Regions from separate parts of the Anaerosinus massiliensis genome, predicted to be linked through region 2. Evidence: riboswitches for the same ligand, from Rfam matches in the RefSeq annotation. Region 2 holds a riboswitch; each other region holds the start of a gene.
The links. Region 2 has a riboswitch for glycine ahead of BN6559_RS14925 (amino acid permease). Riboswitches for the same ligand answer to the same signal wherever they lie in the genome.
Positions count from the first base shown of each region.

Region 1: linked by a shared signal. The riboswitch ahead of BN6559_RS05885 (ABC transporter substrate-binding protein) and the one ahead of BN6559_RS14925 (amino acid permease) in region 2 are both predicted to bind glycine.
Region 3: linked by a shared signal. The riboswitch ahead of gcvT (glycine cleavage system aminomethyltransferase GcvT) and the one ahead of BN6559_RS14925 (amino acid permease) in region 2 are both predicted to bind glycine.

Region 1 covers NZ_LT575483.1:1,162,219-1,165,504, reverse strand. Annotated here, with positions in the region: gene BN6559_RS05895 (amino acid ABC transporter permease) at 1-560, shown strand, start outside; gene BN6559_RS05890 (amino acid ABC transporter ATP-binding protein) at 577-1,338, shown strand; glycine riboswitch at 1,816-1,917, shown strand; gene BN6559_RS05885 (ABC transporter substrate-binding protein) at 2,131-3,286, shown strand, end outside.
Region 2 covers NZ_LT575483.1:3,115,813-3,119,098, reverse strand. Annotated here, with positions in the region: gene BN6559_RS14930 (alpha/beta hydrolase) at 1-398, opposite strand, end outside; gene BN6559_RS14925 (amino acid permease) at 697-2,079, opposite strand; glycine riboswitch at 2,310-2,390, opposite strand; glycine riboswitch at 2,394-2,469, opposite strand; gene BN6559_RS14920 (methyltransferase) at 2,670-3,286, shown strand, end outside.
Region 3 covers NZ_LT575483.1:2,623,497-2,626,782, reverse strand. Annotated here, with positions in the region: gene gcvH (glycine cleavage system protein GcvH) at 1-325, opposite strand, end outside; gene gcvT (glycine cleavage system aminomethyltransferase GcvT) at 328-1,431, opposite strand; glycine riboswitch at 1,594-1,681, opposite strand; gene BN6559_RS12645 (DMT family transporter) at 1,827-2,768, opposite strand; gene BN6559_RS12640 (ketoacyl-ACP synthase III) at 3,217-3,286, opposite strand, start outside.

The DNA of each region.
Region 1 (3,286 bases), 2.0 Mb from region 2:
CACTGCCACTCGGATTGCTTTTGGCACTTGCTAGAATTTCTGGCTGGCGGCCGGTCAGCTTTCTTGTAGAGGTTTATATTTGGTTAATGCGTGGAACACCGCTGATGTTGCAATTATTATTTGTTTATTTTGCATTGCCTTCTCTGGGCATTCTATTGCCTGATTTTGCAGCGGCGTTATTGGCTTTTACGCTAAATTATGCGGCGTATTTTGCTGAAATTTTTCGAGCGGGTATTCAATCGATTGAACGCGGGCAATATGAGGCGTCGAAAGCTTTGGGCATGACGTATGTGCAAACGATGCGTCGTATTATCATTCCACAGATGATCAAACGTGTTTTACCGCCGATCAGCAATGAAACGATTACACTCGTAAAAGATACATCGTTGATTTACATTTTAGCAATGAACGATTTGCTGCGCGTTGCCAGAACGATTGTGCAGCGTGAATTTGATATGACGCCATTTGTGATTGCGGGCGTATTTTATTTAATTATGACTTTTGTATTAACGTGGATTTTCAATAAATTAGAGGCACATTACGCAAAATATGATGAGTAAGGAAGGAGGGAAGGACATGCATGAAGCAATGATTGAATTAAAAGATATTCACAAAAGTTTTCATAAATTAGAAGTGCTGAAGGGGATTCATTTAGAAATTAAACGTGGTGAGGTCGTGGCGATCATTGGGCCTTCCGGTTCGGGGAAAAGTACATTGCTCCGTTGTTTGAATCGTTTAGAGACAATTGACAAAGGCTCCATTATCGTACAGGGGGAGACTTTGGTAGAAGATGTAGATGGCATATGTCAATATGCAAATGATTTAAAATCTCGTGCGATATGCGCAAAAATGGGAATGGTATTTCAGCATTTTAATTTATTTCCGCATATGACGGTGCTTGAAAATTTGATTGAAGCACCGATTTTAGTCAAGGGCATGAAGAGAGAAGAGATCGTACCGATTGCTGAGGAATTATTAAAAAAAGTTGGTTTGCTGGATAAAAAAGATTGTTATCCATCCAGATTATCCGGTGGTCAGAAACAACGTGTTGCGATCGCCAGGGCACTGGCGATGAATCCGGCAATTATGTTATTTGATGAACCGACCTCGGCACTCGATCCGGAACTTACAGGAGAGGTATTAAAAGCAATGCGAAGACTTGCTGAAGAGCATATGACAATGATTGTTGTAACACATGAAATGGCATTTGCTCGAGAAGTTGCACAGAAAGTAATTTTTATGGCGGACGGCGATATCATTGAGGCAGGAACGCCAGAAGAAATCTTTGTGCATCCTAAGCAAGAAAGAACAAAGGCATTTTTAAAAAATATGCTATAAATAGGTGCAGCGTGTTGATAAACTATGGACAGATAGGCAGCGGGTTGGCGATAAGCACTCATCTGCGTCGTTACAGCAAGGTACTGCTCGTCGACGTACAGAAGTACGACTCCTTCACATCCCCTTACTGTGCCTAGCATCTGAGCACTTCTCACCAACCGGCAACCTATCTTCGTACTAGTTTATAAGTGGTACGGATTTCGTTATTTTCTAAGTTATCAGCATAAATATATGATTTGCCTACAGTTTAAATGCAATGATCCAATTTTTGAGATCATTGCATTTTTCTTTGTGGATCAAATCTTTTTATGTTGATAGTATTGCAAAAAAATAAACATTGTTTTATAATAGTGTTCATTCGAGTGTTTCAGACAATTACATATGTATACCGGATGAAGTCTACGGAAGAGCGGCAATTTAGCCCACCGAAGGAGTAACACTCTCAGGTACTCAAAATTTTTGAGTAGAACCGTAAATGGACGGGACTCTGGAGAGTACCCTTAAATGGGTCGCCGAAGGTGAAAACAGACAGTGAAAATTGTTTGCAAATCTCTCAGGCAAAAGGACAGAGACAAATGGTAGCAATTAAGTATACAGGATGCATGTATTCTTTATTTCTTGTGCTATTATTTTGCCGTAAGTTTCTTAGTAAATACAGAGTCAAATCAAAACGATTTGACTCTTTTTATTTCTAAGGCGTGAACTACCCTTCTTTGTTTCAATTGCAAATGGATTGTTTCTGAAATGCAGGATAAAATGTTGGTTTGATTGGAAAAGAGGGGGCGTTTATTTATGAGAAACAAAAGTAAAAAAGCGGTATGGATGTGGATGATGGTGACGTTGCTGCTTATGAGCGTAATGTCTGGTTGCGGTGGCGGAGATTCTAATAAAATTAAAATCGGTTTATTAAATGAGATGACTGGCGGCGCTGCAACATTGGGGACATCATCTGCCAACGGGGCAAATTTGGCAATTAAGGAAGCCAATGCGAATGGCGGCGTTTTGGGCAAACAAATAGAATCTGTTGCGGCAGATAATAAATCTGAACCAGCAGAAGCTGCAAATGCTATGACAAAATTGATCAATCAGGATAAAGTGGTTGCGGTTACAGGTACATTCTCAAGTTCGAATGCAATCGCTGCTGCAAGTGTCGCTGAAGCTGCGAAAGTACCTTATCTTGCTTCCGGTGCGACCAATCCAAAAGTAACAGTGGATGAAAAAACCGGCAAAGTGAACGACTATGTTTTCCGCGTATGTTTTATTGATCCATTTCAAGGTACAGTTGCTGCGAATTTTGTTTTTGATCATTTAAAATTGAAAAAAGCGGTTATGTTGATTGATAATAGCAGTGATTATAGTAAAGGGCTTGGTGATTTCTTCAAAAAGGCTTACACGGCAAAAGGCGGAGAAATTTTAGGTGAAGAAGCTTATTTACAGAAAGATCAAGATTTTAAAACCATATTAACGAAGATAAAAAGCTTAAATGCAGAAGTTATCTATATCCCTGGCTATTATGAAGAGGTTGGGAAGATTGTAAAGCAGGCACGTGAGCTTGGGATTGAAGCGGTGATGATTGGCGGCGATGGTTGGGATTCTCCTAAACTAGCGGAGATTGCCGGAAATCGTGCACTGAATCAAACGTATTTTACAAATCATTATTCTGTAGATGCAGATGATGCTAAAGCAAAAGCGTTTGTTGAGGCTTATACCAAAGAATATGGTCAAAAACCAGATGCTTTGGCTGTACTTGGATATGATGCGGCACGTGTACTGATTGACGCGATGAAAAGAGCAAACAGTGCGGAACCGGAAAAAATTCGTGAAGCACTGGCTGCAACAACCAATTTCGATGCAATTAGTGGTGAAACGACAATCAATGCGACGCATGATGCGGTGAAAAGTGCAGTGATTATTGAAATGAAAGATGGAAAGCAAGTATTCAATACGA
Region 2 (3,286 bases):
CCGCCACTATCACCATGCCCACGCGCATCAACAATCAGTACATTATAGCCCAGTTTTTGATAAATATCTAAATAATCAAGTCCTGCTGAGCGGTTTTGGAAAAGTCCGTGCAAAAAAAGAATCGTTTGCTTTGATGGTCGTTTTGCTGGAATATACGTACCACGTATTGCATAACCATGCGGTGAAGTCAAACTGACCTTTTCCCATTCATACTTTTTTTCTGCATTGGCAATTTTTTCGATATTCTTAGAATTATCCTGTAAATTAAATAAGTTTTGATATAAATGCGGCGATGTTAATTCGCGATAAATAAATTCGCCCATCATCAGACCAAGTACATTGACCGCAACAAATATACCAATGGTAATTCCCATACAAAAAATTAATAGTTTTCTCATTCAGTCTCTTTCTTTCCTGATATAAAATTATAAATGCTTCCACACTTTTTGTAAGAAGCATTTAAGCATAAATATAGTATATATCTAAAAACGCACACTAACAATAAGAGACTCTATAAAAAATGTTTGTTTTTGTAGTAAATTTTTACCAATTTAATTTACGAATCTAACTTTTTATTAACCACCTATCGATTCATATTTTCGCTACAAAATAAGCTAGCTATGCCCATATCAAGCCTACTCGCAAGCAGGTTGAAATGAATTAAAGCCAATACTAATTTTGAACAAAGCTATTATATTATCTTGTAATAAAACTAGTCTTAACTTCCTCTTTCGCTCTTGCTTTAAAAACCTTGTAAATCACCCCAAGCATGATAAACCAGACTGGCGTTACAAACAAAGCAATACGAGTTTCTTCATTCAATGCTAACGTCACTAAAACGAAAGCAAAAAATGCTAAAATTACATAATTCATGAGTGGATACAACGGCATTTTGAATTTACTTCTTGCGGCAAGTTCAGGATTCTGCTTGCGATATTTTAGATGGCAAACCGTAATAATACCCCAAATAAAAATGAAGCAAAACGTTGATATACTCGTAATGAGTACAAACACACCTTCCGGCATAATATATTGCAAAATAACCGCAATCAAAACAACAATTGTTGAAAATATTGTTGCATTTGCCGGGACTTGGTTCGCAGTTAATTTTTTCATGGACGCTGGTGCATTGTCTTCTTTCGACAGAGAATACACTAAACGACCTGTACTGAAAATTCCACTATTACAAGCAGATGCAGCTGAAGTTAATACAACGAAATTTACAATCGTTGCGGCTGCCGCGATTCCTACTGCAGAAAAGACCTGCACAAATGGGCTCTTATCCGGACTAATTGAAGTCCATGGATAGATACTCATAATAACGAGAAGTGCTCCGATATAAAAGATAATGATTCTAATTGGTATATTGTTGATTGCCTTTGGAATTACACGTTCTGGATTTTCAGTTTCACCAGCAGTTAAGCCGACCAATTCAATCCCTGTAAATGCAAATACAACCATTTGGAAAGAGAGAATAAATCCGCTGATTCCATTTGGAATCCACCCGCCATAACTCCAGAGATTTGTAAAGCTGGATACACCTGCATCCGTAGAAAATCCTTTGATAATCATAAATGTCCCGATGACAATCAATGACATAATCGCTACCACTTTAATTAAAGCAAACCAAAATTCCATCTCACCGAATAACTTTACTGCCGTAAGATTCATAATCAGTAAAATCATGAGAATGATCAAACTCGGAACCCACTGTGCGATATTGGGAAACCAATACTCTATATAGAGTCCGGCAGCAGTTACATCAGCCATCGCCAATGAAATCCAACAAAACCAATAGGTCCATCCTGTAATAAATGCCGCTCCATTTCCCATATACTCACGAACAAAATCGACAAAAGAATGATACTTCAAATTAGAAAGCAATAATTCCCCAAGCGCCCGCATTACAAAAAAACAAATAACACCAGTAATCATATAGGCAAATAAAATAGAGGGCCCCGCCAAGTGTATGGATCTGCCCGATCCTAAGAACAATCCTGTACCGATTGCTCCACCAATCGCCAACAATTGCACATGGCGATTTTTTAATCCTCTCGATAAATTTTGGTTTTCCGACATATCGACTCCACCTTTCCAATTCTTACGATTTCCCCCGTATGTGCCAGGTCCAAGCTGTACATTCACTCTGTAACGTTATACGATAACACATTGCACAATCAGCAGATCGTACAAAATACTAAAAACTTTCTCTAAAAATACAGAAAGAGGCCAAATATAAAAATCTGGCCTCAAAAAATGCATAAAGAGGTCAAATATAAAATTTGACCTCAAAATAAACAGTTTGTCTGCTCTGTCCTTTTACCTGAGAGATTCACTAATTTAAATTAAATCAGCTTGCTCCTTCGGTGCTCAATTGAGGCTCTCCAGAGTTTCGTCCAATAACGGTCCTTTTGCCTGAAAGCATAACATCTTCGGCGGATTATAAAATCTCTCTCCCATTATCTTCATACGAAGTTCAATATGAAATTAATAACATACGATATGTATTTTAACACCTATTTTTCTAAATAGCAATCATTAAATATTTTCCAATACGAATCATCGCCATCTACTTTTTAAGAAAAATTTCACCATGTATGCTTGACATACATAATAATCACATTGTATACTTGGCATACATAAATAGAACAAAATAAAGGAGTGAAAAAATGATACATCCTCAAGGAAATCCGCAAATTTATTACAAAATGCTGCATCAAAAGCGTGCAACAGAACTTTTTTTATCTGCGCTTCGGCTTCGCATTTTCTCCGCACTCGAGAACTTAGAAACAGCAAATTCACTGGCAAAAAAGACAAACCTGAACGAACGCAACCTTTCCTTCTATCTAAACGCCTTAGCTTGCATTGGTCTGCTGGAAAAGCATGAAAATAAATACCGCAATACGAAGGAAAGCAACGAATTTCTGAATGAAAATAGTCCGCTCTATCTCGGTGAACATCTTTTATTCCGAGAAAAAATGATGTCGCTTGCCAACCTAGACGATCGAATACAAACCGGAGCAGATGCGCAAATCATTACGGACAATAGCGGCGTAAACGTCTATGACTTTTATGAATCAGCACGCGTCAGTATTCCTGAAATGTATACAGGACGCGTACAAGCACTACTTGCTGCACTTTCCGAACTATACAAAGACGGTGCTCCAAAAAAAATTTTAGATCTTGGCGGCGGAAACGGTATTTTAGCAATAGAGACTGTTTCAGCGTTTCCCGGATGCCAGGGGGTGATATTCGAGCATCCCAGTGTAGCCAAATTGCCCCAAAC
Region 3 (3,286 bases), 490 kb from region 2:
TTTGATCGGCAAGTTCAATTACAGCCAGCCAGCCCTTACCATACGGATCCTCGTTCATGAGCTCCGGTGCATCAGCAAGCGCATCATTTACCTCGACGATCGTACCGCTCAACGGTGCATAGATATCAGATACTGCTTTCACGGATTCTACGACGGAAAACCCCGCTCCAACAGCAATCTCCACATAAACTTCCGGAACTTCAACAAAGACGACATCGCCAAGCTGTGACTGCGCATAATCGGTAATGCCCACAATTGCGCGATTCCCCTCAATTTTTACCCATTCATGATCACAGGAATACTTTAGCTCTGCTGGAATATGCATCCTTATTTCCCCTCTCTTTTATAAAATGGTTTAGGAATCACCTGCGCAGCTACATGCTTGCCGCGAATTTCTATATCAAATTGCTGACCAACCTTAGCAAATCCAACATCTACTAAAGCAAGACCAAGATTCTTATCTATAGTTGGTGCATAGCTTCCTGTCGTAACTGTGCCAATACACCTGCCCTCAGCAATTACCGGATATCCAGCCCGCGCAATGCCTCGACCATTCATCACAACCCCAACAATCCAGCGTTTCACGCCATCTTTCTTTTGCTCCGCCAAAGCATCTCTACCGTTAAACGCACCTTTATCTAATTTCACAAACATGCCAATGCCTGCTTCCAGCGGTGAAATATCCTTGGATAATTCATGTCCATATAACGGCAGGCAAGCCTCGAAACGCAAAGTATCTCTCGCGCCTAATCCAGCCGGCAATATTCCATAAGGCTTTCCTGCGTCCATAATCGCGTCCCACAGCGCAGTGGCATCTTCACTCTGGCAGTAAATCTCGAAACCATCCTCACCTGTATACCCGGTTCTTGATACAAGCGTTTCTTTCCCCGCAATTATGACTTTTGGTAAAAACCAATAATATTCAATTCTTCCCAATGGCGTATCTGTTAATTCACTCAAAATCTTTTGCGCCATAGGCCCTTGCAATGCTAATTGTGCAGTACATGCGGATAAATTTGTTAACTCAACAGCAAAATTCGCTTTGTTTGCCAGCAGCCATTGCCAATCCTTCTCGATATTAGCGGCGTTGATAACCAATAAATATTCATCATCCGCCTGTTTGTAGATCAGTAAATCATCCACAATACCACCATCTTGATAACACATCGGTGTATAGAGTATTTTATGCAAAACAAGCCGTGCTACATCATTGGTTACTACGTTTTGCAAAAATACTAAAGCGTCCTTACCTTTTACAAGAACCTCTCCCATATGGGAAACATCAAATAGTCCCGCCTTTTCTCTAACAGCGCGATGTTCTTCTACGATCCCGCTATATTGTACGGGAAGCAGCCAACCTCCAAATTCAACGATTTTACCGCCATGTTCCAGATGAGTCTCGTATAAGGGTGTCTTTTGTAATGCTGTCATAATCCCTCTCCTCCATCTTTTATTGTTGGGTAAAAAATAAAGACAGAGACAAAGGCGGACGAATCCACCTTTGTCTCTGTCTGTTGTACCTGAGAGTTTTGCCTAAACTAGAAAGGCTCCCCATCGGTGACGCTCATCACGTGAGCGTTCTCTCCAGAGTGCAGTCCGGTTACGGTCTTTTTGCCTGAGAGTTTGACAAAGCGCTTGCTCCTTCGGCGTCGCATTTCACGATCTCTCCTGTAACCATCATTCCATCGTCTATTTAATTTTCATACTTATGCTCATATTAACAAGTTGTTCCATATATGTCAATTGAATTTTCCTATGTTTAAAGTATACAATTTTTATTTACAAATATAACGTATTTATAAAATAAATATTTTTTATTTTGACCTCTATGATTTCGAAACAGCGATATCTTTCATATTAGATTCCACGGGTCGCACTTTATTCCGCGTAGTAATTAATACCCCCGTAATCGTTATCACCATACCAATCAAATGGTAACTTGAAAATTGTTCTCCATAAAATAAGACAGCAATCCACGCCGCATTGAGCGGGGTAAAGTTAATATAAGCCGCTGCCTTCGTCGCACCAATACGCTGCACACCCCAATTAAATAATAAGAACGCAAAAACTGTACTGCATACAGCTAAATATACAATCTCTACCATCGTTTGATTTGATACATGCATGACATTGCCCCACTGATCTTCTTTTACAATAGAAATCAACAGCAACATTACAGCCCCCATCATGGTTGATACGGAAGTCATTGCACCATTTCCCATCGTACGTGAAGTTTTCTTTACAAGCAAAGTATAGATTACCCAACTTGCCACCGAACCAAATAAATATACTTCACCAGTACCAATCGACATATCCACCAAAATACTCAAGTCACCTTTGCTAATGACGAAGGAAACACCAATAAACGATATTGCCGCTCCAACTAACGTACGCCAATTCCATGCCTCTCCCATAAAAAAACTGGCAATGCATGTGGTAAACACAGGATTCACGACAATAATCAATGCCGCAGTAATCGCTGATGTATATTGCAGACCCGTAGCAAAAAAATAGTTATAGGAAAAAACACCTGTTGCCCCCAAGGCAAATAGACTGAAAAAGTTTTCTTTTATGCTAGTCCAATCAAGCTCCTTGCGCCAAGCACTCCATGCAAGCATAAGAAAACCCGCAAGCATAAATCTGAGCGCGGATGTCGTCATCGGGGCGATCTCCGATAAAACATGCTTTGTGGTACCAAATGCCCCGCCCCAAAATAAGGGCACTAGTAATAAAATGATATAGATTTTAGTAAGACTTTGTTTTTCCACGCTTATACTCCTCTTAGATAAAAATTAGATACTTTATTTTTATCACTCGTCTAATCAGTTTTTCAATTCTTACGGAAAATAAATATTATTAAACATTTAATCATACTTATTCTTTCCCTGTCAATCATTCATAAAAAAACAGCTCGGTGCCCGAGCTGTAAAAATTAACAATATTATATTATAATAATTAAGGACGCAGCGCTAACTACGTCCTTAAAACTGAATACAAGGAGGTGAACCTTATGAAGTTCCATTTGGATCTTGAGATAGATGGCATGGTACTTATTAAGGTAGTAGCACTACTTGCTTTTACCTTAAAAGTGCTAACCTAACCTCGTATTCAACCGAAACGTCCTGTTCACGCAGGGCGTTTTTGGTTTATTTAGTATATACTTATTATATTCTATTTTATTCATGATGTAAACGTAAACATACACCTATTATACTCCTACCACTCAATTACAACTCCACCATGTGTCAGACCGGCACCGAATCCGTATAGTATCATTTTATCGCCT